2 regions of the Arthrobacter sp. Soil761 genome follow, and region 2 is predicted to be linked to the other one. Evidence: riboswitches for the same ligand, from Rfam matches in the RefSeq annotation. Region 2 holds a riboswitch; the other holds the start of a gene.
The links. Region 2 has a riboswitch for glycine ahead of cycA (D-serine/D-alanine/glycine transporter). Riboswitches for the same ligand answer to the same signal wherever they lie in the genome.
Positions count from the first base shown of each region.

Region 1: it holds a riboswitch for glycine, as region 2 does, so the genes downstream of both, ASG79_RS11775 (glycine dehydrogenase (aminomethyl-transferring)) here and cycA (D-serine/D-alanine/glycine transporter) in region 2, are expected to answer to the same signal.

Region 1 covers NZ_LMSF01000017.1:29,685-33,083, forward strand. Annotated here, with positions in the region: gene ASG79_RS11765 (MFS transporter) at 1-839, opposite strand, end outside; gene ASG79_RS11770 (TetR/AcrR family transcriptional regulator) at 925-1,461, shown strand; glycine riboswitch at 1,555-1,652, shown strand; glycine riboswitch at 1,679-1,786, shown strand; partial or broken gene ASG79_RS11775 (glycine dehydrogenase (aminomethyl-transferring)) at 1,840-3,399, shown strand, end outside.
Region 2 covers NZ_LMSF01000008.1:93,055-96,453, reverse strand. Annotated here, with positions in the region: partial or broken gene ASG79_RS06990 (glycine dehydrogenase (aminomethyl-transferring)) at 1-479, opposite strand, end outside; glycine riboswitch at 640-740, opposite strand; glycine riboswitch at 1,032-1,130, shown strand; gene cycA (D-serine/D-alanine/glycine transporter) at 1,277-2,818, shown strand; gene ASG79_RS06980 (hypothetical protein) at 2,991-3,399, shown strand, end outside.

The DNA of each region.
Region 1 (3,399 bases), on a different contig from region 2:
AACACCCTGTTCCGGAACAGGGACATGTCCAGCAGGGGGTGCGCCAGCCGCTGCTGCCGCTGCACGAACACCGCCCCCATGGCCAGGCCGAAGGCGATGGCGCCCAGACCTGCCGCCCCTGGACCTTCGGTGGCAACTGCCTTGATCCCGTAGACAACGGGCACCATGACCAGCATGGAGAGCAGGATGCTGGGGATGTCCACCTTGCCGGGTGCCGGATCCTTCGATTCCGGGATGAGGGCCGGTCCAAACGCCAGCAGGGGGAGCATGAGGGGGACCGCCACCAGGAAGACGGCACCCCACCAGAAGTGCTCCACCAGCCAGCCGCCGAAGATCGGACCCAGGGCCGCGCCGCCGGAGAATCCGGCGGCCCAGATGGCGACGGCCAGCCTGCGGCGATTGGGCTCGGGGAAAATGTTGCGGATCAGCGACAAGGTGGACGGCATCAGCATGGCGCCGAAGAATCCCAGGGCGGCGCGGCCGGCGATGAGCCATTCCGGCGCGGGTGCAAAAGCCGTCGCAACGGACAGCGCGGCAAAGCCGATGCTGCCAAGGGTGAGCAGCCTCCGCCGCCCAATCCGGTCGCCGAGGCTTCCCATTGATACCAGCAGCCCGGCCAGCACCAGGGGGTAGGCGTCAACGATCCACAGCAGCTGCACGCCCGTGGGTTCCAGGGCCCGGGCGATGGCCGGCAGCGCGAACGTCAGTGCGGTGTTGTCCACCGCCACCAGCAGCACGGGAAACATCAGGAGCCCCATCGCCAGCCAGTCGCGCCACGGAGGACGCACGGAAGTGCTGCTTGCCTGCCCGGTTGCCGAACTCTCGATGGAAGTGGTCATGAGATAACTATACCGTCCGGACGGTATAGTTTAAAAATGCGATGGTTTTCCTTATTCCTGCACGGGGGAGGGCATGATGGAGGGCATGCCCCGAAAGCCTGTTGCCCGTGACGCGGTCCTTGACGCCTTCGAGTCCCTGCTGATTGAAGTGGGTGAGCGGGCGGCCACCCTCGATGCCGTGGCGCGCAAGGCCGGCGTATCCAAAGGCGGCCTCCTCTACCACTTTCCCAACAAGGAAGCCCTGATTGCCGTGTTGCTTGACCGCCTGGAGGGCCTGGCGGGCGAGGATGCCGATGCCATGGCGTCGGCAGCTGAAGGCGCCGCGGCCTACTTCATCCGTTCCTCGGTCTGGGCGGATACCCCTTTGGACCGTGCCATCGTGGCCGCCACCCGGCTTGCAGAGGTGGCCCACGAGGAGACGCGGCGCCGCTTCGCGGCCATCCAGCAGCGCTGGCTGGACGAAATTGCTGCGGATGTGGGACCTGGGCTGGCCAAGGCAGTCCTCTATATGGGGGACGGCCTGTACTTCAACGCCATGCTGTCCGTGGCCCCTGCGCCGGCCGGGGGAGCGGCCGCTGACGTGGAGGAACTCCTGGCCGCGCTGGAACGGCTCCGCAGGTAGCTCCGTCATTTGCCGGGAGGGGTTGCCGCGTAGGACAATAGAAAGTTGTGAGGGCTGTCACCGGTCTTCATGATCCAACAAATGAATAGCCTTTGATCTGCGGCGGGAGAGTTCTGCCGGAAGTACAGGCAGGCGCCGTAGGAGCAAATCCTCCCCAGGAATCTCGCAGGCCCCCGTACCGCCGCGGCGAGGCACCTCTGGAAAGCAGCAGGCAGTCTTATTCTCTTTTGGAGAGGTAGGGACTGTTGTGCTCACCGACGGTGCAAGCGGGTCCTGCCCAGGCAGGGAACGCGGAAACTCTCAGGTCCAATACAGAGCGGGGAGGAACCCGAATAGCTGTGGCGTACCCTTCGCCGCCTGAGTAAATGGAGTTCCTTCGTGTCGGTTACCCCAGCCTCCACCACTTTCGTAGACCGCCATATCGGCGCGCGCCGCCAGGCCGACGTCGACACCATGCTCAAAGCCGTAGGCTACGACTCGGTCGATTCCCTTGTGGACACCGCGGTTCCCAAGGTCATCCGCCAGGACACCGCCCTTCGCCTGCAGGACGCCCTCAGTGAGGTTGAAGTCCTCACGGAACTGCGGAAGCTTGCCGCCAAGAACAAGACGGCGGTGCAGCTGATCGGCCAGGGCTACTACGACACCGTGACTCCGCCGGTGATCCGCCGCAACATCCTGGAATCCCCGGCCTGGTACACCGCCTACACGCCCTACCAGCCGGAGATTTCGCAGGGCCGGCTTGAGGCGCTGCTGAACTTCCAGACCATGGTGCAGGACCTTGTGGGCCTGCCCATCGCCAACGCTTCGCTGCTGGATGAAGCAACGGCGGTGGCCGAGGCCGTGCTGCTGATGCGCCGCGCCAACAAGACCAAGCCCGCGGCAGACGGCAAGACCGTCCTGGACATCGACGTGCTGCCGCAGACCATCGCCATAGTGCTGGGCCGGGCGGAGGCGCTCGGCTTCGAGGTGGAGGTCGCCGACCTGTCCAAGGGCCTGCCCGACGGCGACATCAACGGGATCGTGCTGCAGCAGCCCGGCGCTTCCGGCCGCGTCTGGGACCAGTCCGCGGTGATCTCTGCAGCGAAGGACCGGGGCGCGCTGGTCACGGTCGCTGCGGACCTGCTGGCCCTGACACTGATCACACCTCCGGGCGAGCAGGGCGCGGACATTGCCGTCGGCTCAGCCCAGCGTTTTGGCGTGCCGCTGTTCTTCGGCGGCCCCCATGCCGCCTACATGGCTGTCCGCAAAGGCCTGGAGCGTTCCTTGCCTGGCCGCCTGGTTGGGGTATCAAAGGACGACGCCGGCACGCCTGCCTACCGGTTGGCCCTGCAGACCCGCGAGCAGCACATCCGCCGCGAGAAGGCCACGTCCAACATCTGCACCGCCCAGGCGCTGCTGGCCATCGTTGCGTCCATGTACGCCGTTTACCACGGCCCCGACGGCCTGAAGGCGATTGCCCAAACGGCGCACCGCCACGCCCGTAGCCTGGCGGCCTCGCTTGCGGCCGCCGGCGTCGAGGTGCTGCACACGAGCTTCTTCGACACCCTTACGGTCCGGGTGCCCGGACGGGCTGCTGGCATCATCGCCGACGCCGAGGCGCGGGGCATCAACCTGCGCAGCGTCGACGCCGACACCGTAGGCATCGCCCTCGATGAAACCACGACGGTGGCCATCGTCGCCCAGGTTGCCGACGTCTTTGGCGCCACGGTTGCCGAGGTCCAGGGCGAGGGCCAGGGCTTTGGGCTGGAGGCCGCCGTCGAGCGTTCCTCCGACTACCTGCAGCACCCGGTCTTCAACACTCACCGGTCTGAAACCCAGCTGCTGCGTTACATCCGCAAGCTCTCGGACCGCGACCTGGCGCTGGACCGCACCATGATCCCGCTGGGTTCATGCACCATGAAGCTGAACGCCACGGCCGAGAGATGCCGAACTTCTTCA
Region 2 (3,399 bases):
CGGCGCATCAGCAGCACGGCCTCGGCCACCGCCGTTGCCTCGTCCAGCAAGGAAGCGTTGGCTACCGGGAGCGCCGTCAGGTCCTGCACCATGGTCTGGAAGTTCAGCAGCGCCTCAAGCCGGCCCTGGGAAATCTCCGGCTGGTAGGGCGTGTAGGCGGTGTACCAGGCCGGGGATTCCAGGATGTTGCGGCGGATCACCGGTGGAGTCACGGTGTCGTAGTAGCCCTGGCCGATCATCTGGACTGCCGTCTTGTTCTTGGCGGCAAGCTTCCGCAGTTCCGTGAGGACTTCAACCTCGCTGAGGGCGTCGGTCAGCTTGAGCGCAGTTTCCTGGCGGATGGGCGCGGGGACGGCCACGTCAACCAGGCCATCCAGGCTGTCGTAGCCGATGGCCTTGAGCATGGTGTCGATGTCGGCCTGGCGGCGCGCGCCGATATGGCGGTCAACAAACGATGTTGGATGCGAATGAATCGTCATGAGGAACTCCAGATCTGGCCGGCCGAAGGTGGCACGGCGTGGGATGGGTTCCTCCCCGCTCTGTATTGGACCTGAGAGATTCCGCGTTGCCTGCTGTTGGCAGGGGACCGCTTGCACCGTCGGTGAACCAGGCAGAAGCCTGATTGCTTTCCAGAGTCGCCTCGCCGTGACGGTACGGGGGCCTGAGAGATTCCTGGGGAGGATTTGCTCCTACGGCGCCTGACCGGTGTTTCGCCGGGAGGACTCTCCCGTCACAGCTCGAAAGGCTTATTCAAATGTGGGTGATTCGGCTCACAAGGTACCGGGATAGACCCGTCCGTGGCAAATCGGGCGGCTTCCGTGCGGGGCTCGAGGGGCACGTGACGCCGTTCTTCCCCGCTTGTGTCGGGAGGGGTTTGACATTCGATCGTGACGGACACCACACTGAACCCCGGGAATGGCGCCGCCGGTGGCTGGCTCAGCGTATCCGGAGCAGCCCACCAGTCGGTGCCTGTCCCATTGCATGACCGGCCGTGGCCCAAAAAGCCTGCGGCTTCCAACTGAATACGCCTTCGACCTGCGGCGGGAGAGCCCTGCCGGGTACATCCAGCAGGCGCCGTAGGAGCAAACCCTCCCCAGGAAACTCTCAGGCCCACGTACCGCCGCGGACAGGCAACTCTGGAAAGCAGCCGGGCATGACCCTGGCTCACCGGCGGTGCAAGCGGCTTTTGCTGCGGAAACTCTCAGGTCCACTACAGAGCGGGGAGGAACCAAATCTTTTGCGGCACCCAAAAGCCGCTTTATCGATGGAGTTCCTCATGGCGATTCATCCCCCCACGTCCAACGGCGAACCAGCCCGCAGCCAAGGCGCTGCCACGGCAGCCCGCAGCGAGCCTCCCCACCTGGAGCGGCAGCTCACCAACCGGCATATCCAGCTCATCGCCATCGGCGGCGCGATCGGCACGGGCCTGTTCATGGGTTCCGGCAAGACCATCTCCGCGGCCGGCCCATCCGTGATCTTCGTATACATGATCATCGGCTTTATGCTTTTCTTCGTCATGCGGGCCATGGGTGAACTGCTGCTCAGCAACCTGAACTACAAGTCCTTCAGTGATTTCGCCGCCGATCTCCTGGGGCCGTGGGCCGGATTCTTCACCGGCTGGACGTACTGGTTCTGCTGGGTGATCACCGGAATCGCGGACGTCATCGCCATTGCAGGGTACTCAAAGGAACTTTGGCCGGCGCTGCCACTTTGGATCCCGGGCCTGGCCACGGTGGGCATCCTGCTCCTGCTGAACCTCGCCACCGTCAAGGCGTTCGGCGAGACCGAGTTCTGGTTCGCCCTCATCAAGATCGTCGCCATCGCAGCCCTGATCATCGTGGGACTCTTCATGATCTTCACCGGTTTCCAGAGCGACGCGGGCACCGCAAGCTTCACCAACCTGTGGAGCCATGGCGGGTTCTTCCCCAATGAGTTCATGGGCTTCGTGGCCGGATTCCAGATCGCAGTCTTCGCCTTCGTAGGCATCGAACTGGTGGGAACCACCGCCGCCGAGGCCAAGAACCCCGAGCGCACGCTGCCCAAGGCCATCAACGCCATCCCCGTCCGCGTGCTGCTCTTCTATGTCGGTGCGCTGGTCATCCTGATGGCGGTCACCCCGTGGACCCAGTTCGCCGCCGGCCGCAGCCCCTTTATCGGTATGTTCTCCCTGGCCGGCCTCGGCGCCGCGGCCACGGTGGTCAACCTGGTGGTCCTGACTTCGGCGATGTCCTCCGCGAACTCCGGCATCTACTCCACGTCCCGCATGGTCTTCGGCCTGGCCCAGGAAGGCGACGCCCCCGGTATCTTCAGCCGGCTCTCCACGAGGAAGGTGCCCAGCAACGCGCTGTTCCTGTCCTGCGTCCTGCTGCTGTCCGGCGTCGTACTCATGTATGCCGGCCAGGATGTTGGCATGGCCTTTGAAATGGTGACTACCGTGTCTGCGGTCTGCTTCGTCTTCGTCTGGTCGATCATCCTCGCCAGCTACATCTCCTTCCGGCGCCGCCGGCCGCACCTGCATGCGGCGTCGAAGTTCAAGATGCCCGGTGGCATTCCCGCCGTGTGGGTGGTGTACGCATTCTTCGCCTTCGTCCTTTGGGCCCTTACCACCCAGCCCGACACTCTCGTTGCACTGCTGGTAACCCCTATCTGGTTCGTCATCCTGGGCGTGGCTTGGGCCATCCTGCGGCGCCGTCCCGCCCACCTGGCCCGCTTCGAGGTCTTCCGTGCCGAGCTTCAGGCAGACCAGGCCACTGCCGCGCGCAGCGGCGGCCAGGACGCCGGGGCGGCGGGGCGCGAGGTCCAGCAGGCCGGGAAGTAGCGTCCGACGGCGGGTTGCAGCGGCGGCGGTGAGGTGCAGGTACCGCATCCTGCCGCCGCAGCCCGCCGGACGAAGCCACGGCCCGGAAGTTAAGCATGCTTAGTGTCTATCCACATAGGATGGAAAGGCACGGCAGCCTAGCCGCTGCAGGTCGATTTGAATGAAGGTGACCATGGCCCGGCGCAGCAACCCCGCAGTACGCATCGCACAGGAAACCGCCCACAACGCAATGTTTGACGCCGAGGGCAAGCCCAAGCCCGGCGTCCACAACATGCTCCTGAAAGCAGTGCAGATCCAGCGGCCCCTGGTGGTTGGCTACATCCGCAGGCTCCAGAAGAGGCATCCGCGGGCGACGGCCGCGCAGCTGGCGGACATTGCAGAGCGCGACTACCTGCGGGCTGTTGCCGGAGGGGGAGCCCTGGTGGGTGCCACCGCCGTCGTCCCCGGCGTTGGAACCGTGGCGTCGCTGGGACTTTCCGCAGCCGCCACCGTTGGCTTCCTGGAAGCCACAGCCCTGTACGCAACATCGCTGGCTGAACTGCACGGCATCCGTCTGACCAACCCGGAAAAGGCCGGCACCA